Regions from separate parts of the Citrobacter europaeus genome, predicted to be linked through region 1. Evidence: predicted binding sites of a transcription regulator. Region 1 holds the regulator's gene; each other region holds the start of a gene.
What was found. Region 1 encodes PurR, which represses purine synthesis genes. Its sites were predicted from a motif close to CANGCAAACGTTTGCNTG; they were not measured.
Positions count from the first base shown of each region.

Region 2: a site for PurR is predicted at 5,051-5,068, ahead of tusA (sulfurtransferase TusA). Genes of this name have one in related genera too.
Region 3: a site for PurR is predicted at 2,891-2,908, ahead of cvpA (colicin V production protein). Genes of this name have one in related genera too.
Region 4: a site for PurR is predicted at 3,636-3,653, ahead of glyA (serine hydroxymethyltransferase). Genes of this name have one in related genera too.

Region 1 is NZ_CP148084.1:2,416,478-2,424,127, forward strand. It holds gene cfa (cyclopropane fatty acyl phospholipid synthase) at 1-713, opposite strand, end outside; gene punC (purine nucleoside transporter PunC) at 1,005-2,210, opposite strand; gene punR (DNA-binding transcriptional activator PunR) at 2,324-3,256, shown strand; gene purR (HTH-type transcriptional repressor PurR) at 3,253-4,278, opposite strand; gene cydH (cytochrome bd-I accessory subunit CydH) at 4,576-4,665, shown strand; gene WHR59_RS11405 (MFS transporter) at 4,841-6,010, shown strand; gene sodB (superoxide dismutase [Fe]) at 6,050-6,631, opposite strand; gene WHR59_RS11415 (C40 family peptidase) at 6,759-7,589, opposite strand.
Region 2 is NZ_CP148084.1:281,216-288,865, reverse strand. It holds gene ftsY (signal recognition particle-docking protein FtsY) at 1-137, opposite strand, end outside; gene rsmD (16S rRNA (guanine(966)-N(2))-methyltransferase) at 289-885, shown strand; gene WHR59_RS01350 (DUF1145 family protein) at 875-1,150, shown strand; gene WHR59_RS01345 (DUF2500 domain-containing protein) at 1,251-1,610, opposite strand; gene WHR59_RS01340 (lysoplasmalogenase) at 1,752-2,378, shown strand; gene zntA (Zn(II)/Cd(II)/Pb(II) translocating P-type ATPase ZntA) at 2,453-4,651, shown strand; gene tusA (sulfurtransferase TusA) at 4,746-4,991, opposite strand; gene WHR59_RS01325 (7-cyano-7-deazaguanine/7-aminomethyl-7-deazaguanine transporter) at 5,160-5,825, shown strand; gene WHR59_RS01320 (DcrB family lipoprotein) at 5,898-6,455, shown strand; gene WHR59_RS01315 (MFS transporter) at 6,459-7,650, opposite strand, start outside.
Region 3 is NZ_CP148084.1:1,571,999-1,579,648, reverse strand. It holds gene WHR59_RS07230 (sigma-54 interaction domain-containing protein) at 1-760, shown strand, start outside; gene purF (amidophosphoribosyltransferase) at 796-2,313, opposite strand; gene cvpA (colicin V production protein) at 2,347-2,835, opposite strand; gene dedD (cell division protein DedD) at 3,056-3,718, opposite strand; gene folC (bifunctional tetrahydrofolate synthase/dihydrofolate synthase) at 3,708-4,976, opposite strand; gene accD (acetyl-CoA carboxylase, carboxyltransferase subunit beta) at 5,169-6,083, opposite strand; gene WHR59_RS07200 (DedA family protein) at 6,233-6,892, opposite strand; gene truA (tRNA pseudouridine(38-40) synthase TruA) at 6,917-7,650, opposite strand, start outside.
Region 4 is NZ_CP148084.1:1,343,119-1,350,768, reverse strand. It holds gene WHR59_RS06225 (DUF5107 domain-containing protein) at 1-545, opposite strand, end outside; gene WHR59_RS06220 (ROK family transcriptional regulator) at 660-1,853, shown strand; partial or broken gene WHR59_RS06215 (transcriptional regulator) at 1,857-2,048, opposite strand; partial or broken gene WHR59_RS06210 (oxidoreductase C-terminal domain-containing protein) at 2,054-2,275, shown strand; gene glyA (serine hydroxymethyltransferase) at 2,266-3,519, opposite strand; gene hmpA (NO-inducible flavohemoprotein) at 3,846-5,036, shown strand; gene glnB (nitrogen regulatory protein P-II) at 5,138-5,476, opposite strand; gene glrR (two-component system response regulator GlrR) at 5,545-6,879, opposite strand; gene qseG (two-component system QseEF-associated lipoprotein QseG) at 6,879-7,622, opposite strand; gene qseE (two component system sensor histidine kinase QseE/GlrK) at 7,645-7,650, opposite strand, start outside.

The sequences.
Region 1 (7,650 bases):
AACATGCCCACGGAGACAATGCGATCAAATTTGTCGTTCAGGTCTCGGTAGTCCTGCAGCAAAATGGTGACATCCAGCCCCGCGCAACGCGCCTGCGCCATTTTCTGCTGTTCTGCCGAAATGGTCACACCCACTACGCTAACGCCATACTGTGATGCCATAAACTGGGATAAACCGCCCCAGCCGCAGCCAATATCAAGCACCCGCATTCCTGGCTTCAACTGCAGCTTTTCAGCAATCATTTTTAGCTTCGCCTGCTGGGCAGATTCCAGGGTGTCGGCATCTTTCCAGTAGGCGCAGGAATACTGCATATAAGGGTCCAGCATGCGGGTAAAAAGGTCGTTGCCTAAATCGTAATGTTCTTTACCGACGACCCACGCACGTTTTTTGGTCTGTAAATTGAACAGGCGGGCCGTGGCGATACGTAGCGTATCTTTAAAGTGGCGGGGGAGTTGGTTTTCAAGACCCGCGCGCAGGACTTTACTAAAAAACATGTCCAGCCGGTCACATTCCCACCAGCCATCCATATAACTTTCACCCAACCCTAACGATCCTTCCTGTAATACGCGTTTGAAAAAATCGGGGTTTGTTACGCGAATATCCGCCGGTGCCGGGCCATTAATGGTAATGCCTGCACGGCTCAATAATTCATTGGTGATGCGGTACCAGTCATCATCCGGTACGCTGACGTCTTCTATACACGATGAACTCATAGCTTCTCCATCACTGGTCGGTGATCAGAACCTTAAAACAGCGTAGACGCTTTTTTGGGCTTTGTGAGAAATCTCACGGAATTAATCCGCGAATCTATAATCCGACGTAGAACAGAGGAAGGGAGGAACCCTTGCCGAAAAGGCCATCCGTGGAAAAACGGGAACGTTCTTGTCACCGTTAATACATAGAAATTATCGTTATTTTTAACAACCGGAAATCAGTATAGGCCTGATTTTTTATCGATTCAACTGATAATTGTTAGCGGGCTAATTAATTGCCCGCAACAATCTTTAGTGAGACTCACCGTGGGCAATTTGCGCACGATCATCTGTTTGCGGGGCGTCAGCTTTCTGTGATTGCATTTTGTAACCCACGCCCGCCAGCAGCACCGTTGTCAGCATCACGCTGGTGGTGGTGAGCAGTGGGGTAGCGATTAACCAGGAAACCACAAGGCTTGCGAGGAAGCATAAACCCAGTTGCAGTGTGTTCTGCAATGCGGCTGCGCGTCCTGTTGCTTGTGGGAAAGGACGTAATGCTTGCGCGACGACGATAGGATAGATTGCCCCGTTAGCGATCGCCATCACACAGAATGGGATCAGGATTTCAGCCAGCGCAACATGATGAATAAAGCCGGTTGCCCAGGTGGCCACAACGCTGATGGCATACAGAATGAGTAACCAGGGCAGCAGTTGACGGCCCTGCCATTTTTGCAGCGCAGCGCGGCAGCCGTAACCACCGATTAAGAAAGCGATAGTTTGCGGAACATAGCTCAGGCCAATCACCGCTGGACTGTAGCCCATTTCGCTGAGGATGAACGGGGAACCCGTCAGCCATGCGAAAAAGCTTGCGGAACAGGCGGCATAAATCAGCACGTTTCCGCGGTAAGTTTTCGAGCGTAGCAAGGTGGCGAACGTCGGTTTGTCCTGGCTGTCGTCGCGTGCTTTAACCGTCGGTTTTAAGCGCAGTGCGGGAAGCATCAGAATTAGGGTAATGGCAAAAAGGGTGGCGAAAATGGCCTGCCAGGAAAAATGTACCAGGATCCAACTGCCTAGTAATGGTGCTAATGCCGGAGATAATCCGACCAGCGGCATAATGGTGGCAAAGATGCGGTTTACTTTTTGTGAAGGATAATAATCGGTGACCAACGCCTGCCAGATAACCGATGCAGCGCAAACACCAACGGCCTGGACAAAGCGCAGCACCAGCAGGCCGGTGGCGTTTTCAACCCACAGCATGCCCAGACTGCCCAGTGCAAAGATAGATAAACCCAGCAGCAAAATAGGTTTGCGACCGTAGTGGTCGGAAAGTGGCCCCCACAAAAGTTGCGCGACGGCAAAACCGGCTAAGAACAAGCTAAGGCTGGCGCTGACGGCAGATGCAGGTGTTTGCAAATCGGACTGAATTGCGGCAAAGGCGGGCAGATACATATCCGTTGCCAGAAAGCCGAGCACGCTAAGACCTGCCAGCCAGACTAAAAACCCTTTCCCAGGTTGCATCATCATTTCTCTTTTTTTAGCAATAGAACAATGCCGCTGAGTGTAGTGAGTGTAATTCTCGCTGTGAAACGCTAATATTTGCTTACTGATTTCAAATTTTTTGCAGGCAGAATATGTGGTCGGAATATTCACTTGAAGTGGTTGATGCCGTTGCGCGTAACGGCAGCTTTAGTTCTGCCGCCCAGGAGTTGCACCGTGTACCCTCCGCGGTAAGCTACACCGTACGTCAACTGGAAGAGTGGCTGGCGGTGCCGCTTTTTGAGCGGCGCCATCGGGATGTGGAATTGACGCCTGCTGGCGCATGGTTTCTTAAAGAAGGCCGCTCTGTTATCAAAAAAATGCAGATCACTCGCCAGCAATGCCAGCAAATTGCCAACGGCTGGCGCGGACAACTGGCGATCGCAGTCGATAACATTGTCCGCCCAGATCGTACCCGACAAATGATCGTCGATTTCTATCGTCATTTTGACGATGTGGAACTGTTGGTTTTCCAGGAAGTCTTTAACGGCGTCTGGGATGCGCTGTCCGATGGGCGCGTTGAACTGGCAATCGGCGCCACGCAGGCGATTCCGGTGGGGGGCCGCTATACCTTCCGTGACATGGGAATGCTGAGCTGGAGCTGCGTGGTGGCTAGCCATCATCCGTTGGCGTCAATGCCCGGGCCGCTGAGTGATGACACGTTGCGCAACTGGCCGTCACTGGTGCGTGAAGATACCTCCCGTACGTTGCCAAAGCGTATTACCTGGCTGCTGGATAACCAAAAGCGCGTTGTGGTGCCAGACTGGGAATCTTCCGCTACCTGTTTGTCTGCAGGGTTGTGCGTCGGCATGGTACCGACGCATTTTGCCAAACCGTGGATCGATAGCGGCAAATGGGTTGCGCTACAGTTGGAGAATCCATTTCCTGATGCCGCATGCTGCCTGACATGGCAACAGAACGATACGTCGCCGGCATTGAGCTGGCTGCTGGATTATTTAGGGGATAGTGAAACGTTGAACAAGGAATGGCTGCGGGAGCCAGATGAGGCCCCCGCGCAACAGGCTTAGCGGCGGTAATCGCGGAACGGGCCGTCGGCAACCGAGCGGCGTTCTACCAGACGCGGATGCACCTCGATAGATTGTGACTCTTCGCGCTTATTCACGATACGGTCTAACAACATGTTGAAGGCCGTTTCACCCAGCGAATCTTTCGGCTGGTGAATAGTCGTCAGGGCCGGCGTGAAGAAGCGGGCGTTGCGCACGTTGTCGTACCCGATGAGCGAGACATCCTGCGGTACGCGCAGTCCCATCTCGTCAGCGGCGCACAGTGCACCCATCGCCATAATATCGCCACCACAGAAGACGGCGGTCGGACGATGCGACTGTGACAAAATTTGCTGCATGGCGCGATAGCCGGACTCAGGTTCAAAATCGCCCTGCACAATCCAGTTTTCAGGCACTTTAATCAGCGCTTCTTCCATCGCTTTCATAAAACCTGCCAGACGCCCGGCTCCGGTGTTACGTTCCATTGGGCCAGGGATCACGCCAATCTCACGATGACCGCGTTCTACCAGATACCGACCTGCCATGTAACCGCCTTCGAAGGCGTTATCAATGACCGTATCGGTAAAGTCGGCTTTTGCTTCGCCCCAGTCCATGACGACCATCGGAATATGGCGATACTCTTCGAGCATCGTCAGCAGCGGCTCCGGATACTCGGAACACATCACCAGCAGACCATCAACGCGCTTTTGCGCCATCATCGACAGATAGGCCTGCTGTTTTTCGAGACTGTTCCATGCGTTACCCAGAATCAGGGTATAGCCTTTCTGGAAACAGTTTTTCTCAACGGCTTCGATAATTTCAGCGAAATAGGCCGCTTCGCTGCTGGTGGCCAACAAGCCAATAGACTTGGTGTGATTCACCTTCAGGCTGCGTGCCACTGCGCTCGGAGAATAGTGCAGCTCTTTGATCGCCGCCCAGACAGCATTACGCGTTTCTTCCGCGACAAAGCGTGTTTTGTTAATTACGTGTGATACGGTTGTAGTGGAAACGTTTGCTCGCTTCGCTACATCTTTAATTGTTGCCATTACATCTCACTCCAGACCATATCCTAAGCTCCTGAGAATACTCCAGGTAAACGTTTGCCTTAACACACCCTTAGCGCAACGTAAGGGTTGCGGCACGCCGGGAAAACGACACGGAACGTCAGGAAGGGGTCAATGGCCGGTACGCTAATCAAGTAAGCGTGGAATTTTGTCTGATCTTAACGAAAAGGGGAAGAGTTAAAAGCAGTTATCAATATAAATCGTGAGAGATTTTTGCTTTCAAGTGTGTAAAAATGCGCAATATCACTTTTTGTGTGGGAATAAAAAGGAGAAAACTTGATGAGCACCGATCTGAAATTTTCGTTAGTAACTACCATTATTGTTCTGGGCTTGATCGTCGCGAGTGGCCTGACCGCAGCGCTGCATTGATTTCCCCGAGGGAGTTAATTCTCCCTCATCCTTTCCGCTGGCTTTTCCCCTCTATTGTTTGCGAATAAGCAAAAGTCTTTTGCAGTTTTGTTAACTTTATTAATTTTGCGATCAATGTCATGCTTTTGACTCTTATTTTATGTCGCGCCATGGCTCGACGTTACGGAGTCGCAATATGAAACTCAATTATCCATTACTGGCGCTGGCGATCGGCGCGTTTGGCATTGGTACCACCGAATTTTCGCCAATGGGATTATTGCCCGTCATAGCCAAAGGTGTGGATGTCTCGATTCCGGCGGCCGGCATGTTGATCAGCGCGTATGCGGTTGGCGTAATGGTGGGCGCTCCGCTGATGACATTATTGCTGTCTCATCGTGCGCGACGTAATGCGTTGATATTCCTGATGGCGATTTTTACGCTGGGTAACGTGCTCTCGGCTATCTCACCGGATTACACCACGCTGATGTTATCGCGTATTTTGACCAGTCTGAATCACGGGGCATTTTTTGGTCTTGGCTCTGTGGTTGCTGCAAGCGTGGTACCCAAACATAAGCAGGCCAGCGCCGTGGCAACCATGTTTATGGGGTTAACCATTGCCAATATTGGCGGAGTTCCGGCGGCAACCTGGCTTGGTGAAACCATCGGCTGGCGCATGTCGTTTATGGCAACGGCGGGTCTTGGGGTCATCGCGATGGTCAGCCTGTTCTTCTCATTACCCAAAGGTGGGGCAGGAGAGCGCCCGGATGTCCGTAGTGAACTGGCGGTACTTATGCGCCCGCAGGTGCTGTCGGCACTGCTGACGACCGTTCTGGGCGCCGGGGCGATGTTCACGCTTTATACCTACATCTCACCGGTGTTGCATACTATCACCCATGCCACACCGGCATTTGTCACCGGTATGCTGGTGCTGATAGGCGTTGGCTTCTCGATCGGTAACTACTTTGGCGGCAAACTGGCTGACCGTTCAGTGAACGGTACGCTGAAAGGTTTTTTACTGCTGTTGATGGTTATTATGCTGGCCATTCCTTTGCTTGCGCGAAATGAGCTGGGCGCGGCGGTCAGTATGGTGGTCTGGGGCGCGGCGACGTTTGCCGTCGTTCCACCGTTGCAGATGCGTGTGATGCGCGTTGCCAGCGAAGCGCCTGGATTATCGTCGTCAGTCAATATTGGCGCATTTAACCTGGGGAACGCACTGGGTGCCGCAGCCGGTGGGGCGGTGATTTCCGGTGGTTTAGGCTACAGTTTTGTGCCGGTGATGGGGGCGATTGTGGCGGGGCTTGCGCTGCTGCTGGTCTTTATCTCGGCGCGGAAACAGCCTGAAGAGGTCTGTACTGCCACTCATTAAAACTAAAACGCAGAAGGGGTTCCCTTCTGCGTTATCTTTTTATGCTGCGAAGTTCTTCGCAACAAATTCCCAGTTCACCAGCGCCCAGAAGTGCTCCAGGTAACCAGGACGGGCATTGCGATAATCGATGTAGTAGGCGTGTTCCCATACGTCAACGGTCATCAGCGTCGTCGCGTCGGTGGTCAGCGGAGTACCCGCGTTGGAGGTGGAAACGATAGCCAGTTTGCCATCCGTTCCTTTAACCAGCCAGGTCCAGCCAGAACCGAAGTTTTTGATAGCGGCGTCGGTGAACTGCGCTTTGAAATCCGCAAAGCTGCCAAAGGAGGCGACAATTGCCTCGGCCAGTTTACCGGTTGGTTCGCCACCTGCGTTCGGTGCCAGGCAGTTCCAGTAGAACGTGTGGTTCCAGACCTGTGCTGCGTTATTGAAGACACCACCTTCAGAGCTACGTACGATCTCTTCCAGTGATTTACCTTCAAACGCAGTGCCTTTAATCAGGTTGTTCAGATTGGTCACGTAGGTTTGATGGTGTTTGCCATAGTGGTATTCCAGCGTTTCGGCAGAAATATGCGGTGCCAGAGCATCTTTGGCATACGGTAATGCAGGTAATTCAAACGACATTGCTTCTCTCCTTATTATTTATATTGAGTACACACAATAGCCTCATTGTGAGTAAGGATAGGGTAGCAAATTGAAAGGTTATGCAAAAGAAGAACTTACCCTACAGCATGTTCTGTAGGGTAAGTTTTTAGCGAATTGTTTTTGGCGTCATTACCCGACGAGCGCCCACATAGTGGCGCTGCCAGTAATCTTCACTCAGAGAGGTGATTTGAATTTCCTGCCCGCTTCGCGGTGACTGAATAAACTTACCGTTGCCAACATACACGCCAACGTGATCGGCGGTTCCGCGACCCTGGGTACGGAAAAAGACCAGATCGCCATTTTTCAGTTCGCCACGTTCGATCGGCGCGGCATCGCGCAGGTGATACATTTCGTTCGCGGTACGCGGAATGCGGAATTTCACCAGATCTTTATAGGCGTAATAGACCAGTCCGCTGCAGTCAAACCCGGTTCTTGGTGAGGTGCCGCCCCAGCGATAAGGTTTGCCGATTTGGTTCATCAAGGTAGACATGGCGGTTTTAGTCGCTTTCTGCACTTTCACTTTATGCGCGTCAGCAAGCGTCGTTGGGGTGGTGGTTTTCACCTTCACACAGCGCGGCTTATGGCCTTTGCGCGGTGTGCATTTTTCAGTCCAGGTAACGGCAGCAGTTTGTGCTGCGGCAGTTTTACCACGACGATTTACAGTTTTAGTCGACTTTGCCGGAGCGGCTGTGCGTTTTTTTGAAGAGGAAGCGGTTTTGGTGCTGGTTTTACTGGTGGTCTTTGTCGCCGTTTTCTTGCTGGTCTTTGTTGTTTTTTGGCTGGCTGTAGCGCTTTTCTTTTTATCTACCGTTTTGATGGTGTGAGAATTGGTAGGTGTCGTCCTGGCCTGCTTGGAAGCATGAGCCATAGGCGTAAAGGGCAGTGTAGTAAAAAGTAAAGCACAGAGCGTGATCGAGATTCGGTTTATCCGCGCCACTGAGCAGTCCTCTGGTAAGGCAGGTCTATCGTGCCTGCGTGTGATTTTCAAAACTTGATGA
Region 2 (7,650 bases), 2.1 Mb from region 1:
GGTTCGTCAACGACGGTAGCTTCTTCCGCAACCGGTTGTTGTTCTTCGTTTTTTACTTCTGTCTCGTTTTCCGGTGCCTGCTCTTTTTGACCAAAGCCCAGCCAGGAAAAAAAGCCACGTTTTTTCTCTTTCGCCATTTGCGACTACACTCCCCCGCTGTTGCTTCATGGCACAGCGTCAACGCTATGTACATAGCAGCTAAAAAAATGATGAAATAGTCTATCACTTAACTTAACTCACATCACCGCCTGGAATGACACGTCAGCAGCGGATTGAGCAATAATTGAAATGAAAAAACCGAATCACTCTGGTAGCGGCCAGATTCGCATTATTGGCGGGCAATGGCGTGGCCGTAAACTCCCGGTTCCGGACAGCCCTGGCCTGCGTCCGACCACTGACCGTGTACGCGAAACGTTGTTTAACTGGCTGGCCCCGGTAATGGTCGATGCCCACTGCCTGGACTGCTTCGCCGGCAGCGGCGCGCTGGGTCTGGAAGCTCTCTCTCGCTATGCGGCAAATGCGACGCTTCTGGAGATGGATCGCGCGGTATCTCAGCAGCTACAAAAGAATCTCGCCACGCTGAAAGCCCCCCATGCCCGCGTCGTCAATACCAATACGCTGACATTTTTGGCCCAGACGGGTACGCCGCATAACGTGGTATTTGTTGACCCGCCGTTCCGCAAAGGATTACTGGAAGAAACATTAACTCTTCTGGAAACTCATGGCTGGCTGGCAAATGAAGCGTATATTTACGTTGAAAGCGAAGTAGAAAACGGTTTGCCGCCGGTTCCGGTAAACTGGTCGCTATACCGTGAAAAAGTCGCCGGACAGGTCGCCTATCGCCTGTACCAACGTGAAGCACGAGGAGAACACGATGCTGATTAACCTGGGACGCCTGCTGATGCTGTGCGTCTGGGCATTTTTACTACTGAATATTTTTCAACCCTTTCCACGCCCACTTAACATCTTCGTTAACGTCGCACTGATATTTATGGTGCTGATGCATGGCATGCAGCTGGCGCTGCTAAAAAGCACCATGCCCAAAGATGGCCCGCAGATGACCGGTGGAGAGAAAATCCGTATTTTTCTGTTCGGCGTTTTTGAACTGCTGGTGTGGCAGAAGAAGATTAAAGATCAGTTGAAGAAGTAACTGCGCTCTTTTCGCCCGGCGGCGCGTTGCGAGCCGGGGCGACAAAATTTGTAGGCCGGATAAGGCGTAAGCAGCCATCCGGCATCAGTCAGATGAAATCTTAGCGTTCAGCCGTAAAATCAATAAAACGCGAACCTTTGTAACTCAGCGTGCCTTTATCCCCAACCGTTAACGCATGGTACTGGCGGGCGTCCAAACGAAAGGTTTGCTCGAGGCCGCCGCTTTGTGGCTTAAAGCTGGCTTCATAGCGCATGCTGGTTCCTGCCGGGCTCACTTCCTGCTGACGGGATCGCCGATCGTTAAGCGGTTTTTCCCGTTTGTTACTCACCACCACCTGCTTTTGCACCAGCGGCGCAGCATCATTATCGGCTTTTTCACGCCGCTGCTGGACAAAACGAAACGACGCGGCGACAACGATTAAGATAATGATAATAATGAAAAAAAGTGGTGGTTTGCTCATGTTATTAACCCATCAGAAAATGCGGAAATAAGCATACATTGCCTGTTATGGTGTTGTCATCTGGCTGTGTCGGCCTCTACACTGGACAGTAGAGCCGTGAGCACCCCGCTTACGAAAAAATAACGAATTCAAGGAACTAAGATGCTTTGGTCGTTTATCGCTGTCTGTCTTTCCGCATGGTTGTTCGTGGATGCTTCCTATCGTGGGCCTGCATGGCAACGCTGGGTCTTTAAGCCCCTGACATTGCTGCTCCTGGCGCTGCTGGCCTGGCAGGCGCCAATGTTTAACGCTATCAGCTATCTGGTACTGGCTGGCCTGCTTGCCTCACTGCTGGGTGATGCGCTTACGCTGTTACCGCGCCAACGCCTGCTGTACGCCGTGGGAGCATTCTTCCTGTCGCATCTGCTGTATACCATCTACTTCGCCAGCCAAATGACGCTGTCGTTTTTCTGGCCTCTGCCGTTGGTGCTGGTCGTAATGGGGGCGTTGCTGATTGCCGTGATCTGGACGCGTCTGGAAGAGCTGCGTGTCGCTATCTGCACCTTTATCGGCATCACGCTGATGATGGTCTGGATGGCCGGAGAGCTGTGGTTCTTCCGCCCGACCGCGCCGGCGCTGTCGGCATTTATGGGCGCATCGCTCCTGTTCATCGGCAACATTGTCTGGCTGGGTAGCCATTATCGTCGCCGCTTCCGCGCCGATAACGCAATTGCCGCCGCCTGCTACTTCGCCGGACATTTCCTGATTGTTCGTTCGTTGTATCTTTAAAACGCTTGACTCTGGAGTCGACTCCAGAGTGTATCCTCCGGTTAATACGAAATGATTATCAACCGGAGGATGCCATGTCGACACCCGATACCCGTGGCAAAAAGGTCCCACAATTCTCTTCTTTCAAGCCAGTGCCTGCGCCACAAAAGGTGGATGACTGCTGCTGCGAAGGAAGCTGCTCTACCCCACCGCCCGTATCCGATACCGTACAAGGTACCCGCTATTCCTGGAAAGTGGCGGGCATGGACTGTGCGGCCTGCGCCCGAAAAGTAGAGAATGCGGTCCGCCAGGTCAGCGGCGTCAACCAGGTCCAGGTTCTGTTCGCCACTGAAAAACTGGTAGTCGATGCCGGTTCCGATATCCGTCAGCAAGTTGAAAACGCGGTGCAGAAGGCAGGCTATACCCTGCGCGATGAGCACGCGTCGGACGCCGCTCCCGAGTCACGCTTTAAAGAGAACCTGCCGCTGATTTCGCTGATTATCATGATGGCGATTAGTTGGGGGCTGGAGCAGTTCAATCACCCCTTTGGTCAGATAGCGTTTATCGCCACCACGCTGGTTGGTCTGTATCCCATTGCCCTTCAGGCTCTGCGCCTGATGAAAACCGGCAGCTACTTTGCCATTGAAACGTTGATGAGCGTGGCCGCCATTGGCGCACTGTTTATCGGCGCTACGGCGGAAGCCGCCATGGTGCTGTTGCTGTTTTTAATTGGCGAACGCCTGGAAGGATGGGCCGCCAGCCGCGCCCGCAAAGGGGTCAGCGCGCTGATGGCGCTCAAACCGGAAACCGCCACACGCTTGCGTAATGGCGAGCGCGAAGAGGTGGCTATCAATACTCTCCGGCCTGGCGATGTTATTGAAGTTGCCGCAGGTGGACGTTTACCTGCCGACGGCAAACTGGTCTCTGGTTTTGCCAGCTTTGATGAAAGCGCCCTGACCGGCGAATCGATCCCCGTTGAACGCGCCACCGGCGAGAAAGTCCCGGCCGGCGCCACCAGCGTGGACCGTCTTGTAACGCTGGAAGTACTCTCCGAGCCGGGTGCCAGCGCCATTGATCGTATTCTGAAGCTGATTGAAGAAGCGGAAGAACGCCGTGCCCCCATTGAGCGCTTTATTGACCGTTTCAGCCGGATTTACACCCCGGCCATTATGGCGGTTGCGCTGCTGGTCACCCTCGTACCGCCGCTGCTATTTGCCGCATCCTGGCAGGAGTGGATTTACAAAGGACTGACGCTGCTGCTGATTGGCTGTCCTTGCGCTCTGGTGATTTCAACACCCGCAGCCATTACTTCTGGTCTTGCCGCCGCGGCGCGTCGTGGCGCGTTAATCAAAGGCGGGGCCGCGCTGGAACAGTTGGGTAGAGTCACGCAGGTGGCGTTTGATAAAACCGGCACCCTGACCGTCGGTAAACCACGCGTCACGGCGATTCATCCGGCAAGCGGTATTGGTGAGGCTGAACTGCTGGCGTTGGCAGCGGCTGTAGAGCAGGGCGCGACGCACCCGCTGGCACAAGCGATTGTTCGGGAAGCACAAACGCGCGAGCTGACTATTCCTGTCGCAAAAGAGCAACGGGCGCTGGTTGGCTCTGGAATTGAAGCGCTGGTCAACGGCGAACGCGTGCTGATTTGCGCGGCCGGTAAGCAGCCTGCCGATGCCTTTGCCGGACAGATAAGCGAGCTGGAAAGCGCGGGCCAAACGGTGGTGCTGGTGCTGCGTAACGATACCGTTCTCGGCGTGCTGGCCCTACAGGACACGCTGCGAGACGACGCTCGCAGCGCCATCAGCGAGCTTAATCAGATTGGCGTGAAAGGGGTGATCCTGACCGGTGATAACCCACGTGCGGCGGCCGCCATTGCCGGTGAACTGGGCCTCGAATTCAAAGCGGGTCTTTTGCCGGAAGATAAGGTACAGGCCGTTACCCATCTTAACCAACAGTCACCGCTGGCGATGGTCGGCGACGGCATCAACGACGCTCCGGCAATGAAAGCGGCCACAATGGGTATTGCGATGGGAAGCGGGACCGACGTCGCGCTGGAGACTGCCGATGCCGCCCTGACCCACAACCGTCTGCGTGGTCTGGTGCAAATGATTCAGCTGGCGCGCGCCACCCACGCCAATATTCGCCAGAACATTGCGATTGCGCTGGGCCTGAAGGGGATTTTTCTCGTTACCACGCTGCTCGGGATAACCGGGCTGTGGCTGGCGGTGCTGGCCGATACGGGGGCGACGGTACTGGTGACCGCTAACGCGTTGCGGTTATTGCGTAAAGGATAATGTGTGCGCCGGGTGCGGCGTTGCCTTATCCGTCCTGGAGGTTACACCGTCTTTGTAGGCCGGATAAGCGTTAGCGCCATCCGGCATAATAAGATTACTGGCCTTTGCGCACCAGATAGCGGTACGGCAGAGAGTCAGTCTCTTTGGCCACCAGCTCATGTTCCATAAAGGTACAAAAGCCGGGAATGTCACGGGTTGTTGCCGGATCGTCGGCGACAATCAGCAGCGTTTCACCCGCCTGCATGCCGCGCACGGTTTTACGTACCATCATTACGGGTTCCGGGCAGCGCAACCCCTGGGCATCAAGAGTATGGTCGGGAGAGGTAAACAGATCGCTCATCGTAGTCTCGTTCATTCAAAAACGGCGTTATTTTACGCTCTGTTGTGGCGTAAGCCAATCAGGTTAACGATTGCGTGAAAAACAACCATTGCAATGTGCTCTTAAAGCAGTATCATGCGACGGTTTTTTATTGGGTTCCCTCACCCCATCCAACAAAAAGGTCACAATATGACTCCGTTTACACAATCTCAGCGCGTAAAAGCGTTGTTTTGGCTATCGCTATTTCATCTGCTGGTGATCACCTCCAGCAACTATCTGGTGCAGCTCCCGATCTCCATTTTTGGTTTCCATACCACATGGGGCGCTTTTAGCTTTCCGTTTATATTCCTCGCGACCGACCTGACCGTGCGTATTTTTGGCGCGCCGTTGGCACGTCGTATCATCTTTGCGGTAATGATCCCTGCGCTGCTGATCTCTTATGTCGTTTCATCCCTGTTCTATATGGGATCGTGGCAGGGCTTCGGCGCGTTGCTGCACTTTAATCTGTTTGTCGCCCGTATCGCCGCCGCCAGCTTTATGGCTTACGCGCTGGGACAAATTCTGGATGTGCATGTCTTCAACCGCCTACGTCAGAACCGGCGCTGGTGGTTGGCGCCGACGGCTTCCACGCTGTTTGGCAACATCAGCGATACATTGGCCTTCTTCTTTATCGCCTTCTGGCGCAGCCCAGACGCCTTTATGGCCGAGCACTGGATGGAAATCGCGCTGGTCGATTACTGCTTCAAAGTGCTGATCAGCATTATTTTCTTCCTGCCAATGTATGGCGTACTGCTGAATATGTTACTGAAAAGGCTGGCAGATAAATCCGAAATCTCTGCATTGCAGACGAGTTAAAGGTTCATTTTCCGAGTTGTGATAAGATGAACGAATGAGCCGTTATGGCCGTTTATCGAAAGGAAGAAGTCAATGCGCAATCTGGTTAAATATGTCGGTATTGGCCTGCTGGTTATGGGGCTTGCGGCCTGTGATAATAGCGATACAAAAGCGCCAGCAGAGGGTGCTGCCGCGGAGAGTAGCGCCACCGGACAACCGGTCAGCCTGCTGGACGGCAAACTCAGTTTTTCCCTGCCTGCGGATATGACCGATCAGAGCGGCAAGCTGGGCACTCAGGCGAACAATATGCACGTATATTCTGACGCAACCGGCCAGAAAGCGGTGATTGTGATTGTTGGCGACAATACCAACGAAGATCTTGCCGTACTGGCAAAGCGCCTGGAAGATCAGCAGCGTAGCCGCGACCCGCAACTGCAGGTCGTCACCAATAAATCTATTGAGCTGAAAGGCCACACGCTGCAGCAGTTAGACAGCATCATCTCGGCCAAAGGTCAGACCGCTTACTCTTCCGTAGTGCTGGGTAAAGTGGACAACCAACTGCTGACTCTGCAAATCACGCTGCCTGCTGACGATCAGCAAAAAGCGCAGACGACCGCAGAAAATATCATTAACACGCTGGTTATCCAGTAACGGTTAAGACGATGACGCGGCCTCCGGTGACACCACCTGAGGCCGTTTTTTTAACCGCCAGGTCAGCAACAACGCCACCGCTACCAGCCCGGCTGCCGCCAGATAGATAACCGGCACGCCCGCCCACGTCATGACCAGCCCGGCCAGCGGCCCGGTAACCCCCAGTGACAAATCCATAAACACCGTGTAGGTCGCCAGCGCAGCGCCCTGATTTTGCTGCGGAACGGCTTTTACCGCCACCACGCCCAGCGCCGGGAAGACCAGCGAGAACCCAGCGCCGGCCAACAGAACACCGATTTTCGCCATCCACGGCATGGAAGCCATCCCGACCAGCAGCAGCCCAACAATCTCGACGCTAAAGCAGATCATTGCCACATTCAGTCCGCCTAAGCGGTTGATGCCGTTTGGGAACAGCAAACGCGTGCCCACAAACGTGCAGCTAAAAAGCGTCAGCGCGAATGCGGCGCCATCCCAGCCTTTGGCATCATAAAACAGGGTAATGAAGGTAGCGATTACCCCAAATCCAGCGGAGGCCAGGGCCAGCGCCATACCGTACAACCAGACGCGCCCAAGTACCGCGCGAAACGGCAATGGTTTGCCTTTACTGGCTTTCACCGCCGGACGAGGGAGCGCCAGCAGTATCGCCAGCAACGCCACGCCCATCACGGTCAGCGCCAGCCCCCGTAAGCCTCCCCAGGCATAAAACAGAACGCCCAGCGGAGCGCCTATCGCCATCGCGCCATAAGTCACGATGCCGTTCCACGAAATCACCCGTCCGATGTGCATTGAGCCAACAACCCCCACGCCCCACAGCGTAGAGCCGGTTCCGGCAAAGCTTTGCCCGATGCCAAGAATCACGCGCCCCAGGCATAGCAGCAGCAGACTGGCCAGCGGCCAGCCGTTCGTTGAGCCCGCCAGTAAATAGCCCAGCCCACTTAAAAAGCAGCCGCACAGCCCGAATACCACAATCTTCTTTGGTCCCAGCAGGTCGGCATAGCGACCTGCATGAGGACGGCTCAGCAGCGTAGCGAAATATTGCAGGCTGATGACCAGACCTGCCCAGAAAGCGCTAAATCCCATCACGTCATGGACGTAGCCAGGCAATACCGCGAGCGGCAGGCCGATGGTCAGGTAGCTGGCGAAATTAAACATCACCACAGAAACAATACGCAGATTCAGGCGTAAACCGCTAAGC
Region 3 (7,650 bases), 840 kb from region 1:
TGTCCGCGGCGCATACACCGGGGCAGAAAATAGTCAGGGATATCTGGAACTGGCAAACGGCGGTACGCTTTTTCTCGATGAGCTCAACGCCATGCCTATTGAGATGCAAAGTAAACTATTGCGCTTTTTACAGGATAAAACATTCTGGCGCCTGGGCGGCCAACAACAAATCCACTCAGATGTACGTATTGTAGCAGCAATGAATGAAACGCCCGCGCACCTTATCCAGACAGGTAAGCTGCGCGCAGATCTTTTTTACCGGCTGAATGTGGGTATGCTCATCCTTCCCCCTTTACGGAAACGCCCGGAAGATATTGCGCTGCTAGCTAATTATTTCATCGATAAATACCGCAACGACGTACCGCAAGATATTCATGGGCTGAGTGAAGCTGCGCGTATTGCCTTACTTAATCACACCTGGCCCGGCAATGTCAGGATGCTGGAAAATGCTATCGTCCGCAGCATGATTATGCAGGAAAACGACGGGATGCTGAAAAAGATTATCTTTGAAGAAGAGGAGTTAAACTTAGGCGTTGCGGATGTCCCTACCGTCGTCAGCCGCCCCGCACGCTCAGAATCAGAGGTGGATGGCTCGCTTGAAACAAGGGTGGCCAGGTTCGAAAAAAGCCTGATTGAAACAGCGCTGAATAGCTGCCAGGGAAATATTGCAGCAGCCGCACGAAGTCTCAATATTTCCCGAACGACATTGCAGTACAAGGTACAAAAATACAGTATTCGTTTCGGCGTAGTGAGTCTTTGATAAAAGCCAGCGACATTATGCCGCTGGCGGTAGCATTAACCTTCGTTGTGCATCTCAAGGTTTTCCGCTTCGTTCTGACGCAACACCGCTTTGGCATCGTCATTACGCAGGGAGTCGAGGAAATCGAGATATTGCTGGTCGACGTCTTTAGTAACGTACACGCCGTTAAACACTGAACATTCAAACTGCTGAATATCCGGGTTTTCCGCGCGGACCGCTTCAATCAGATCGTTCAGATCCTGGAAGATGAGCCCGTCTGCGCCGATTATCTGGCGAATCTCGTCGACTTCGCGACCATGAGCAATCAGCTCCGTCGCCGTCGGCATATCGATACCATACACGTTCGGGAAGCGAATTTCCGGGGCAGCAGAAGCCAGATACACCTTCTTCGCTCCGGCTTCACGCGCCATCTCGATAATCTGTTCTGAGGTGGTGCCACGTACGATAGAGTCATCCACCAGCAGCACGTTCTTATCACGGAACTCCGCACGGTTGGCGTTCAGCTTACGGCGCACGGATTTACGGCGCAGCTGCTGGCCCGGCATGATAAAGGTACGCCCTACGTAGCGGTTTTTCACAAACCCCTGACGGTACGGCTTCCCGAGGATACGAGCAATTTCCAGCGCGATATCGCAGGAGGTTTCCGGAATCGGGATCACCACGTCAATGTCTAGATCTTCCCACTCACGGGCAATTTTTTCGCCAAGCTTAGTCCCCATATTCACACGGGCGCTGTAGACGGAAATCTTGTCGATAAAGGAGTCAGGACGAGCGAAGTAAACGTATTCAAACAGACACGGATTGCTCACCGGGTTATCGGCACACTGGCGGGTAAACAGCTGACCTTTTTCGGTGATATACACCGCTTCGCCGGGTGCTACGTCGCGCAGGAATTCAAAGCCCAGCGTATCCAGCGCTACGCTCTCGGATGCCACCATGTACTCGGTACGACCATCGCCGATATCGCGTTTACCCAATACCAACGGGCGAATACCGTTAGGATCGCGGAAGGCAACCATACCGTGGCCGATAATCATCGCCACGCAGGCATAGGCGCCGCGGATCTGGCGGTTGGTTGCGGCAATAGCAGCAAAAATATTGTCGGCTTCCAGCGGATAGTGGCGGAAGTTATCCAGCTCGCTGGCGAAAATATTCAGCAGAATTTCAGAATCTGAAGTGGTATTGATGTGGCGGCGCTTTTCTTCGAACAGCTTTTTACGTAGCTCATGCGCGTTGGTCAGGTTGCCATTATGGGCAAGCGTGATGCCATACGGTGAGTTGACGTAAAAAGGTTGAGCTTCGGAGGCGCTGGAGCTGCCAGCCGTTGGGTAACGCACATGACCGATGCCCATATTGCCCTGCAAACGCTGCATATGGCGCGCTTCAAAAATATCGCTCACCATTCCGTTTGCTTTACGCAAGCGGAAGCAGTTGTTGGCATCAATGGTGATGATGCCTGCGGCATCCTGACCACGATGCTGGAGCACCGTTAACGCGTCATAAATCGACTGGTTTACCGGCATAACACCGGCGATACCGACAATACCGCACATACGTCTTTTCCTCGTTCAGCAACAACCCAAAGTTTATACTTTGGGCAAGAAACTTGACGAGCTTTGCAGATAGTCAAAGAACCATCTGATGATGAAACTGAACTGCGGGATCAGCTGCGACTTACTCCAGTCTTCACTTTTCGACAGACCGGTAAAGGTATCGAGAAAGAACAGTATGGCGGCGACGATCAGCGCTCCTCGCAGAGCACCAAAGCAGATCCCCAACACCCTGTCGGTACCCGACAAGCCTGTTTTCTCTACCAGTTGGCCTATCACAAAGTTAACGATAGCGCCGACGATAAGTGTCGCGATAAACAGTATCGCGATAGCAATCCCATTTCGAACCAGTTCGTCTTCAAAGCCCGTAAACCAGACAGACAGGTAAGTGTAGTAATGGCTGGCGACAAAGAAAGCACAACCCCAAGTCACCAACGATAATGCTTCACGAACAAAGCCACGGATCAGGCTAACCAGACAGGAAAAACCAATCACCGCGATAATGGCGTAATCAATCCAGACCATAAGTGTCCCACGATTTAACGCCCTGTCGTCCTGTTCGGGGCGCATTCTAACAGAAAAAGAAAACGTTTGCGTAGGGATTTCCTTTCCACGCGTAAATAAAAATGGCGCTGAAAAAATCTTCAACGCCATACCTTTTTATGCCTTTTCGGGCAGTGCCGGATAGCGGTGAAAACACCCTATCCGGCCTGAATAAGAGCAGCGCCGAGAACAGCGCAATCCCTTAATTAGGGGTGTACCCCATCACGACGCCACTCAGACCAGAGATCTTCTGCAGCTCGCCCAGCGAGTTCTTTAGCTTATCTTTGGAGGCGTCAGGCCCTACGAGAATACGGGTTATTTTACCCTGCACCGGCGTCGACGGGGAAGTATATACCCGGAAGCCCGCGCCACGAAGTTTACCCACGATCTCATTGACCTTATCCGCATTTTTCAGCGCACCAAGCTGTACAACGTACGCTTTACCAGTCGGCGCTGGCGGTTCCTCAACAGCCGGTTTAGGCGCTGGGGTCGGTGCAGGCGTCGGAGCGACGGCAACAGGCTGCGGCTTCGGTTTGGGCTTCGGCTGCTCTACGGGCGCAGGGACAGGATCTAACTCCGCGCTGTTTGCCGTCGTCAAACGTGACGGATCCAACGATGGCGCGGCAGCATCACCCGCCCGCACCTCTTCTGCCGCCCCTTCCGGCGGCTGGGTCGGCAGCGCCTGCGTTGCCGCAGGCATCATGTCTGGTTCATCGCGATCGCCGGGTTTCGGCACCAGAGGGATCGCCGCAAACTCATCCTGATAATGCTTTTTCTGCCCGTCAAGCAGCCCGGGGAGCACAATCACCCCCAGCGCGACCAGCACAATTGTGCCGACTAATCGATTCTGAAACTTACTCGCCACCGCTTCTCCCCACGTCTATCACTTCCATGACATGTGCGACAGTGTGAAACGATCCACACACCAACACGGTATCTTCTGGCTTCGCCTCAGCGAGTGCTGCAGACCATGCCTGCGCCACGCTGTCATAGGCGTTGCCTTTGCCCAGGTGCTCCAGCAGTTGTTCTGCCGTTGCACCACGCGGCCCTTCCAGGGGCGCACAGTACCAGGCGTCAACCACGCTTTTTAACCAGGCTAACGTACCGGCAATATCTTTATCATGTAGCATACCGATAACCGCAAGTACACGCCCGCTTTTCACTAACTTTTTCAGACGTCCGGTCAAATACTCCGCCGCATGAGGGTTATGGGCGACATCAAAAATCACCCGCGGCGACTCGCTCACAATCTGAAAACGCCCCGGTAAAATCGCTTTTTCGATACCCTCACGAATCGCCTGCTCGCTGACGTTAAGCCCGCTTGCGCGCAGCGCGGCCAGCGCGGTAGCGGCGTTAGGTTGTGGAACCTGCGGCAACGGCAGGTGCGACAACGTTCCATGAGCGTCCGTAAATGACCAGGCATTCTCCGTGAACGCATAGCGCCAGTCCACGCCGCAGCGTTGCAAAATCGCCCCGCTCTCTTGCGCAACATCGGCGATGGTGTAAGGCATTTCCGGTTCGCCGACGATAGCCGGTTTCTCTGCGCGGAAAATTCCCGCCTTCTCACGACCGATGCTTTCGCGATCCGGGCCCAGCCAGTCAGTATGGTCAAGTGCAATGCTGGTCACCACAGCGACATCGGCATCAACGATATTGGTCGCATCAAGGCGGCCGCCTAACCCCACTTCCAGAATGACGACATCCAGTTGAGCCTGTTTAAACAGCCAGAGCGCTGATAACGTACCGTATTCAAAGTAGGTCAGAGAAATGTCGCCACGCGCATCTTCAATCTCAGCAAATGAGGCGGTATGCGCGGATTCCGGCAGTTCACGTCCCTGCACGCGCACGCGTTCCGTGTAGCGCACCAGATGGGGTGAACTGTAAACGCCAACTTTATAACCTGCTGCGGTCAGCACAGATTCCAGCGTACGGCAGGTTGTGCCTTTCCCGTTGGTTCCCGCCACTGTAAAAACAAATGGCGCGGGTTTCAACACACCGAGTTTGCGCGCCACCTGACTGACGCGTTCAAGGCCAAGATCGATGGTTTTACTGTGCAGGTTTTCCAGATAAGAAAGCCACGATGCCAGGGGCGACGCGGCTTGAGGAATACGTTTATTGTCCATGATGGCTGTAGATTCTTTACGTTGAGGAAAGCAAAAGGGCAGCGCCAACCGGCCTGCCCTTTTTTACACGTCGTTTTTCACGTTGCAGATGCGTTGGCTGTACTCGCTCTCCCGAATCACTTACCGGTGTAAGCTCATCGGGATCAACGCTTTTATCGCCTGCCTGCAACCCGAAACCCATAGAGTAAACTATCAGGCCTCTGGTTCCTGCTCGGGAACCGGAGGTACCACCTCGCCTTCACGCGGCTCATCCGGATTCGGCGCAGGCAGATTCATCAGCTTCGCCAGAATGCTTGCCAGTTTCAGGCGCATTTCCGGACGGCGGACGATCATATCGATAGCGCCTTTTTCAATCAGGAACTCGCTGCGCTGGAATCCCGGCGGCAGTTTCTCACGTACGGTTTGCTCGATAACACGCGGACCCGCGAAGCCGATCAGTGCTTTCGGTTCTGCAATGTTAAGATCGCCCAGCATCGCGAAGCTCGCGGAAACACCGCCCATCGTTGGGTCGGTCAGTACAGAAATATACGGTAAACCGCGTTCCTGCATTTTCGCCAGCGCGGCAGAGGTTTTCGCCATCTGCATCAGAGACATCAGCGCTTCCTGCATACGCGCCCCGCCAGAAGCGGAGAAGCAGATCAGCGGACAGTTATCTTCCAGCGCCTGCTCAACGGCGCGGACAAAACGCGCACCGACCACAGAGCCCATGGAGCCGCCCATAAACGCGAACTCGAATGCAGCAGCAACGACCGGCATGCCGTGGAGCGTGCCTTTCATCACCACCAGCGCATCTTTCTCACCGGTTTCTTTCTGCGCAGAAGCCAGTCTGTCTTTGTATTTTTTGGAGTCACGAAACTTCAGCACGTCTTTCGGCTCAAGCTCGCTACCCAGTTCCACAAGAGAACCTTCATCTAACAGGCTATGCAGGCGATTGCGCGCCGACATGCGCATATGATGGTCACACTTCGGACAGACCTCAAGATTACGTTCCAGCTCAGCACGGTATAAAACCTGACCGCAGCTATCACACTTGGTCCACACCCCTTCAGGAATGCTTGCCTTGCGGGTGGGAGTAATGTTGCTTTTAATTCGTTCAATCCAGCTCATTGGTGACCTTTCTGCCTGAACCCTAGTCAGCTTTGTTATAAGGGGCGCATAATGCCATTTTTGCCCCTAACAGACCATGAATGTTGCACATTAAAACATAACAGCCCGAAACTTTGGATAAAAAAGTGGTCGAACCGCTGAGTTACTTTCTATTTTGCAGCCCGTGACGCAGCACGTTTATGGCGAATCACTTCAATTACGCCCGGCAATACGGAAAGGACGATAATCGCCACAATCAGTAATTTCAGGTTTTCCTGAACGATCGGCAGATCGCCGAACAGATAGCCTGCATAGGTGAACAGCAATACCCACAGCAGCGCACCTGCGACGTTATACATCGCAAAATGACGGTAGGACATGTGCCCCATCCCGGCAACAAACGGCGCGAATGTACGCACGATAGGCACGAAACGCGCCAGGATAATCGTTTTGCCGCCATGACGCTCGTAGAACGCATGGGTTTTATCCAGGTAACTGCGACGGAAAATTTTTGAGTTCGGGTTACTGAAAAGTTTTTCACCGAACAACCGGCCAATCGTGTAGTTCACCGCATCGCCGATAATCGCCGCCACAATCATCAACATCACCATCAAATGAACGTTGAGATCGTTAGTTGGCAGCGCAGAAAGCGCACCAGCGACAAACAACAGCGAGTCTCCCGGCAGGAATGGCGTTACCACCAGTCCGGTTTCGCAGAACAGGATCAGAAACAGAATCGCGTATACCCAGATACCGTATTCCGCAACCAGCTCCGCCAGGTGCACATCAATGTGCAAGATAAAATCGATAAGAAAGTAAATCAGGTCCATAGTTTTGCCTTTATACGACTCAAATTAGTCCGCCAGAAATAGCGGGCCCATAGGCGGTTTTGGCAGGTCGAACCGTTCCGGGTAATCTACCGCAACCAGATACAGCCCTTCCGCTTTCGCCGTTGCCGCTGCCAGCGTTCTGTCCTTCGCCGCTAACAGTTCTGCTATCCAGCTCTCCGGCTGGTTGTGGGCGCCTACTTCCATCAGGCTGCCGACAATATTCCTGACCATATGATGTACAAAGGCATTCGCTTTAATATCCACCACCACATATGCACCGAAACGTTCGACGTTAATGTGCATCACGTTGCGCCACGGTGTGCGCGACTGACACTGCACCGCCCGAAACGAGGTAAAATCATTTTCGCCAATCAGACACTGGGCAGCACGATGCATACGCTCAGCGTCCAGCGGTTCATAGTAATGGGTTACCCCTTTACCCAAAACCGCAGGGCGCAACCGATGATTGTAGATGATGTAGCGATAACGGCGAGCCGTGGCGCTAAATCGGGCATGAAAATCATCAGGTACAGCTTTCACCCAGCGTACAGCGATGTCACCAGGTAAATTCGCATTTACCCCCAGTGTCCAGGCCGCATCTTTACGCAGGGCGGTCGTTTCAAAGTGCACAACCTGCCCCGTGCCATGAACGCCCGCATCCGTGCGTCCCGCACAAAAGACATTGATGCGTTCATTCGCCACCTGAGAGAGCGCTTTTTCCAGTTTTTCCTGAACGCTACGCACTTCGTTCTGGCGCT
Region 4 (7,650 bases), 1.1 Mb from region 1:
TTACCGTTAAATACCTTCCCGGTTATCTCGATCAACGCGCGATCCGGATACAGCGTGAATCCGGTCATGACCTGTAAACCGCGCATAGGCTCTACCTCGCCCATCCACACGGTGTATTCGCCCTGCTCCCCCTGCTGCTGCGTAAAATCCACCGGCATAAAGGTGGTTGGGCGATGATGTTGCGGCCAGTTAAACTCAATGCCGCCGGAGATCCACGGCCCAAGCAGACCGACCAGCGCGGGTTTCACCACTTCGTTGTAGTAGACGAAGTCGCGCTGCTGCACTTTGTCATACGCGCGATGAATGCGTCCGCCTAATTCCGGCAACAGCATGATGCGAATAAAGTCATTCTCCATCCACACCGCCTGATAGTCGCGCATTTCACGTTTGCCGGTCAGCGTATCAATCACGCCGTAGGGATAAACCGCCCCAGAAGATCCCTGATAAACCCGTTTTTCCAGAAACATTGGGTTGGCATCTTCTTCACCCGCCGTCCACGTTGGGAGGGTGATCGTTTCCTGCCAGACTTTAACTGAACCGTACATGCCGCTCTCCACTCAATAAACAAAAGTAAAAATTCAACTTGACGCTATTCTGCGGCAGTTAAGTGGCGTTAAAATGCGCAATGCTCACGCAATATAGTTAAGGGAGTTAAGTAAATGCAGCGTTCGGGGTTCAACAACGCCAGGGTACGTCAGGCGAATAAACAGATTTTTCTGTCACATCTGTGGCGGGAAAAGCAGCTCAGCAAGTCACAGCTGGCGCAGCTCACCGGCCTGTCGATCCCGGCGGTTAGCAATATCCTCGAAGAGCTGATGGATGAAGGGAGAATCAGCCATTCGCGAGAAACCTTAAGCCAGCGTGGTTTGAGCAGCGGCAGTTATCATTTGCCAGAAAAAGGCGCCTGGACGCTGTGTATCAACGTCACCCCCACCAGCATCACCAGTCAACTGGCGGACGCGCGGCTGGTTGCCGTCGGTGACTGGCAGCATGAAGTCATCAACCCCGAGTCGCCAAAAGCGCTGCTGACAGCATTGGCGGCGCACTGGCGGGAATACCGTCGACAATTTCCTGATGTCACGATTAATCTGGCGCTTGGCGTTCACGGTCAGGTTGATCCGATAACCGGCGCATCAAAAACCATGCCTCAGGCCCCGTGGAAAACACCGGTGGAGATAAAGTATCTGCTGGAGGAGATGCTCGGCGTACAGGTCCGGCTGGACAATGACTGCGTAATGCTGGCACTGGCGGAAAAATGGCAAAACCCGGCGGCTAATGGTGATTTTTGCGTGATTAACGTTGATTACGGTATTGGTTCATCGTTTGTGATTAACGATAACATCTGGCGCGGCAGTCTGTACGGCAGCGGTCAGATTGGGCATACCATCATTCATCCCGATGGGGTCGCCTGTGACTGTGGCCGTTATGGCTGTCTGGAAACGGTGGCGTCCTTGAGCGCATTGAAAAAACAGGCCCGCGTGTGGATGAAATCGCAGCCGTCATCCCTTTACGACCCGGAAACGCTCACCACCGACCAGCTTATTGCTGCCTGGCAGAACGGTGATGTACGCATTCAGGCCTGGGCCGAACATGCCGCTAGCGCCATCGGGCTGAGTTTATATAACTTTTTGAATATACTGAACATTAATCAAATATGGTTGTATGGCCGTAGCTGCGCGTTTGGCGATAGCTGGCTTAATACGCTGGTGCAGCAAACCGGGTTTAACCCGTTCGATCACGGCGATAACCCGCGTGCCAGAGCGACTCAGATAAGCTTCGGTCAGCTTAACCGCGCCCAGCAACTAATGGGGATTGGCTATCTGTATGTCGAGTCGCAGCTTAGCGAGCTATAGCCATTACTCCGTCAGGCTCACCGCTAAACGTTCATGTACCGTGGCGATCAAATCGGTCAATGCCGGTTTGATTGGCCCTTTTTTCCACGCCATCAGCAGGGCAATGGTCGGGACATCGCCCACACCAGGGCGAAAAACCACCTGTCCGGTATTAAAATTATTCATATAACCGGGTATCAAAGTCCCCTCCAACCCAGACCGATGCGCAGAAAGCAATCTGGTTTAACTCACAGGATGGCGTGATTATCGGGGCAGTAACGTTGAATCAGGGGCGAGAAATACGTTTATTGAGAAAATGGATTCAGGCAAAGAAAAAGCCGCCAGCGGCGGCTTTAGCGATGAAACAATCTTACTTAAGTGAATATAGCTGCCGGATAAGGTGTTTACCCCGCCATCCGGCAATCCGTATTACTTACGCGTAGACCGGGAAGCGTGCGCAGATATCCAGCACTTTACCTTTGACGCGCTCGATAACGGCTTCGTCATTGATGTTGTCCAGAACGTCACACATCCAGCCAGCCAGCTCTTTCACTTCCGCTTCTTTGAAGCCACGGCGAGTCACAGCCGGGGAACCGATACGGATACCGGAGGTCACAAACGGGCTCTTCGGATCGTTCGGCACGCTGTTTTTGTTAACGGTGATGTTAGCGCGACCCAGTGCGGCGTCAGCTTCTTTACCGGTCAGGTTTTTATCAACCAGATCCAGCAGGAACAGGTGGTTTTCAGTACCGCCAGAAACCACTTTGTAGCCACGGTTCAGGAACACTTCCACCATCGCTTTGGCGTTTTTGGCAACCTGCTGCTGGTAAACCTTGAACTCAGGCTCCATCGCTTCTTTCAGCGCCACGGCTTTCGCCGCGATCACGTGCATCAGTGGGCCGCCCTGCGCGCTTGGGAACACAGCGGAGTTCAGTTTTTTGTACAGCTCTTCGTCACCGCCTTTCGCCAGGATCAGGCCGCCGCGCGGACCCGCCAGGGTTTTGTGGGTGGTGGTGGTCACAACGTGTGCGTGTGGAACCGGGTTCGGGTAAACGTCTGCGGCAATCAGGCCGGCAACGTGCGCCATGTCAACGAACAGATATGCGCCGATGCTGTCAGCGATTTCACGCATTTTTGCCCAGTCAACAACACCGGAGTAAGCAGAGAAGCCGCCGATGATCATCTTCGGCTTGTGCTCTTTGGCCTGCTTAGCCATGTCTTCGTAGTCAATTTTACCGGACTCATCAATACCGTAAGGGATGATGTTGTACAGTTTGCCGGAGAAGTTAACCGGGGAGCCGTGAGTCAGGTGGCCGCCTTGCGCCAGGTTCATACCCAGAACGGTATCGCCCGGTTGCAGCAGAGCAGTGTACACGGCAAAGTTAGCCTGAGAGCCGGAGTGCGGTTGTACGTTAGCGTAGTCAGCGCCAAACAGCTCTTTTGCACGATCGATAGCCAGTTGCTCAACGATATCAACGTACTCGCAACCGCCGTAGTAGCGCTTGCCCGGATAACCTTCAGCGTATTTGTTGGTCAGCTGAGAACCCTGCGCCTGCATAACACGCGGGCTGGTGTAGTTTTCGGAGGCGATCAGTTCGATGTGCTCTTCCTGACGTACTTTTTCCTGCTCCATAGCCTGCCACAGTTCGGCATCATAATCGGCAATGTTCATTTCACGCTTTAACATCCGCATCTCCTGACTCAGCTAACAAGTAAATTTTGGCCTGAAAAGGCAGTCTTCCAGGACTTCGGCCAACAGTATAACCGAATCATTCTTCGATAACAGGTCTTGACAAAGGATTTTACGCAAACGATTACCTTCACGGCACACAAGGCTTTGGAGAACAAAGGTCTGCTGAATTTCAACGGATTTCTTTTCAGGTTTGTGATGCAGATTTTTCACGATGTAACCTTTACAACGCAAAGTTACAAAGAACCATTTACAATGCAGGGGTATTTTTTATAAGATGTATTTGACATACATCATTAAAGTCTCAGATAAAGGAAGACCGTATGCTTGACGCACAAACCATCGCTACAGTGAAAGCCACCATTCCCCTGCTGGTTGAAACAGGCCCGAAGCTGACCGCTCATTTCTACGATCGCATGTTTACGCATAACCCAGAGCTGAAAGAAATCTTCAACATGAGTAACCAGCGTAATGGCGATCAGCGTGAAGCGTTGTTTAATGCCATTGCCGCGTATGCCAGCAATATCGAAAACCTGGCGGCGTTGTTGCCAGCCGTTGAGAAAATCGCGCAAAAACATACCAGCTTCCAGATTAAACCGGAGCAGTACAACATCGTGGGTGGCCATTTGCTGGCAACGCTGGACGAAATGTTCAGCCCAGGTCAGGAAGTTCTGGATGCGTGGGGCAAAGCATACGGCGTGCTGGCGAACGTTTTCATCAACCGTGAAGCGCAAATCTACAGCGAAAATGCCAATAAAAATGGCGGCTGGGAAGGTACCCGTCCTTTCCGCATCGTGGCAAAAACCCCGCGTAGTGCACTCATCACCAGCTTTGAGTTTGAACCTATCGACGGTGGCGCAGTGGCTGAATATCATCCGGGGCAATACCTGGGCGTCTGGCTGAAGCCAGAGGGTTTCCCGCATCAGGAAATTCGTCAGTACTCACTGACCCGTAAACCCGATGGCAAAGGCTATCGAATTGCCGTGAAGCGTGAAGACGGTGGTCAGGTTTCCACCTGGCTGCACAACCATGCAAATGTTGGCGACGTTGTTCACTTAGCTGCACCTGCGGGCGATTTCTTTATGGATGTCGCGACCGATACTCCTGTGTCTTTGATTTCCGCAGGCGTGGGCCAGACCCCGATGCTGGCGATGCTGGATACGCTGGCAAAAGCGCATCATACGGCGCAGGTTAACTGGTTCCACGCGGCAGAAAATGGCGATGTACACGCCTTCGCCGATGAAGTGAATGAACTGGGCAAAACGCTGCCACGCTTTAGCGCACATACCTGGTATCGTGAGCCAACCGAAGCCGATCGCGCGAAAGGTGCGTTTGATAGCGTTGGTCTGATGGATTTGAACAAACTGGAAGGCGCAATCAGCGATCCGGCGATGCAGTTTTATCTGTGCGGTCCGGTTGGCTTTATGCAGTTCGCCGCGAAGCAGTTGGTCGGTCTGGGCGTGAAAAACGAGAACATTCATTACGAATGTTTCGGCCCGCATAAAGTGTTGTAATGTATTACGCGAGCAGGCCGGATAAGGCGTTTACGACGCCATCCGGCAACCACTCTGCCTGATGCGCTACGCTTATCAGGCCTACAAATTAACGGCGCGGCTTAGATTGCCGCGTCGTCTTCTTCGCCGGTACGGATACGAATAACACGCGCCACATCGAAGACAAAAATCTTACCGTCACCGATCTTACCGGTCTGGGCAGTACGAATAATAGTGTCAACGCAGGTATCGACGATGTCGTCGGTGACCACAATTTCAATTTTTACCTTCGGCAGAAAATCCACCATATATTCCGCACCACGGTACAACTCGGTATGGCCTTTCTGACGGCCAAACCCTTTGACTTCTGTTACAGTCATACCGGTAATGCCGACTTCTGCCAGCGCTTCGCGGACGTCGTCCAGCTTGAAGGGTTTAATAATCGCATCAATCTTTTTCATGGTTTTCCTGTCGTTTTTATCGCGTAACCGGTTGCTCACCGTATCATAAATCAGTCGTATTTACGGTGCTACTCTTTAAAGTCGTTTGCATCCAGCTCATGTCGAGAAAGCAATTTATAGAATTCGGTGCGGTTGCGCCCCGCCATTCGCGCTGCGTGGGTCACATTGCCCTTGGTGATTTGCAGCAGTTTACGCAGGTAATTGAGCTCAAACTGGTTACGCGCCTCAACAAAAGTCGGCAGCGCGGTGTTCTCGCCTTCCAGCGCCTGCTCCACCAGCGCGTCGCTGATTACCGGCGAAGAGGTCAACGCCACGCACTGCTCAATCACGTTAACCAACTGACGCACGTTGCCCGGCCAGCTTGCGGTCATTAACCGTTTCATAGCATCGGTCGAAAAGGCGCGAACGAACGGTTTGTGTCGTTCAGCAGACTGACGCAGTAGATGGTTTGCCAGCAGCGGAATATCTTCCGTACGCTCGGCCAGCGCCGGGATCTTCAGGCTCACCACGTTGAGGCGATAGTACAAGTCCTCGCGAAACTCACCTCGCGCCATCGCTTTGGGTAAATCACGGTGAGTGGCGGACACGATCCGCACATCAATGTCGATATCGCGGTTACTGCCCAGCGGTCGGACTTTTCGCTCTTGCAATACGCGCAGCAATTTAACCTGCAACGGCGCGGGCATATCGCCAATCTCATCGAGAAACAGCGTCCCACCCTCCGCGGCCTGAAACAGCCCTTCACGATTGCTCACCGCACCGGTAAAAGCGCCGCGCGCATGACCAAACAGTTCGGACTCGAGCAGTTGTTCCGGCAACGCGCCGCAGTTAATGGCAATAAAAGGCTTGTGGCTACGCGGGCTGGCGTTGTGAATGGCCTGGGCAAACACTTCTTTCCCGGTGCCGCTTTGGCCGTTGATCAGTACGCTTACGTCCGATTGCGCTACCATACGCGCCTGTTCCAGTAGGCGCAGCATCAGCGGACTGCGGGTGACGATGGACTCACGCCAGCTGTCATCAGTGGCAGGCGCAGACTGTTCCAGCGCCCCGTCGATCGCGTGGTACAACGCATCTTTATCGACCGGCTTGGTGAGAAAGCTGAACACCCCTTGCTGCGTCGCCGCCACGGCGTCAGGGATGGAGCCGTGCGCGGTGAGGATAATAACCGGCATTCCTGGCTGAACTTTCTGGATTTCAGTAAACAGCTGCATGCCATCCATTTCATCCATACGCAGATCGCTAATAACCAGATCCACTTTTTCACGGTTCAGCACCCGTAACCCTTCCTGCCCACTTTCCGCGGTCACGACGCTATAACCTTCGCTGGTCAGTCGCATTCCAAGTAATTTCAACAGGCCTGGATCGTCATCCACCAGCAGCAGATGCGCGGGCTTACGGCTTATCATGGCGTGACCTCATCAGCAGACGGCGCTGCGCTTTCCTCGTTATCAGGCAGGGTGAGTTTATCGTTCCCGTGCGACGCATCGGGGTTATAGCTACCAGCAGGTTTGCGCGTGGAAAGCTGGCGTTCAATATCGGTCAGATTCTCCAGCTTGCGGGTCGTGAGATCGAGCTGGGACTGCAAATGCTGTTGCTGTTCACGCAGCGTATCAAGATCGCTGTCTGACGCTTGCTGCAGCTTGCTGTAGCGCATACGCTCTTCGGCAAGCTGCAACTGCAACGTCTGGCTGCTGCGCCAGACCTGATACAGCGGGCGAACCTGTGGCGGAATTTGCGGGCTTAATGCGTCGAGGCGCGTAACAGCCTCCCGTCTTTCAGGTGGTGTAATATTGGCGTTATCGAGCAGGATCCCGCGCCTGAATGCCCCCTGCCAGGTATCTGGCACCATCATACTGGCTTCACTGCGCGCCTGTACCGGCATCAGGCGATTGGCGCAATCCATCGCCCGCAGCCAGTACAGCGGATTGGTGTCTGTGGGCTGACCAGACAGCGACCAGATATCGCTACAGTCGGTTGCCAGGTAGTCCGCCAGTTGATGAGGCGGAATTTTCTCCTGCGAGGGGTCGCCGATAATATGATTCACCGCGTTCGGAACGCAACCTACCAGCGCCAGGCACGGCAGGCTTGCGAGGATGACGCGGCGGAAAAAATGTCGTTTAAGCATTCGGACAACAACGTATGGCATACTCACCAGACTTAGGTTTATTTTAGTG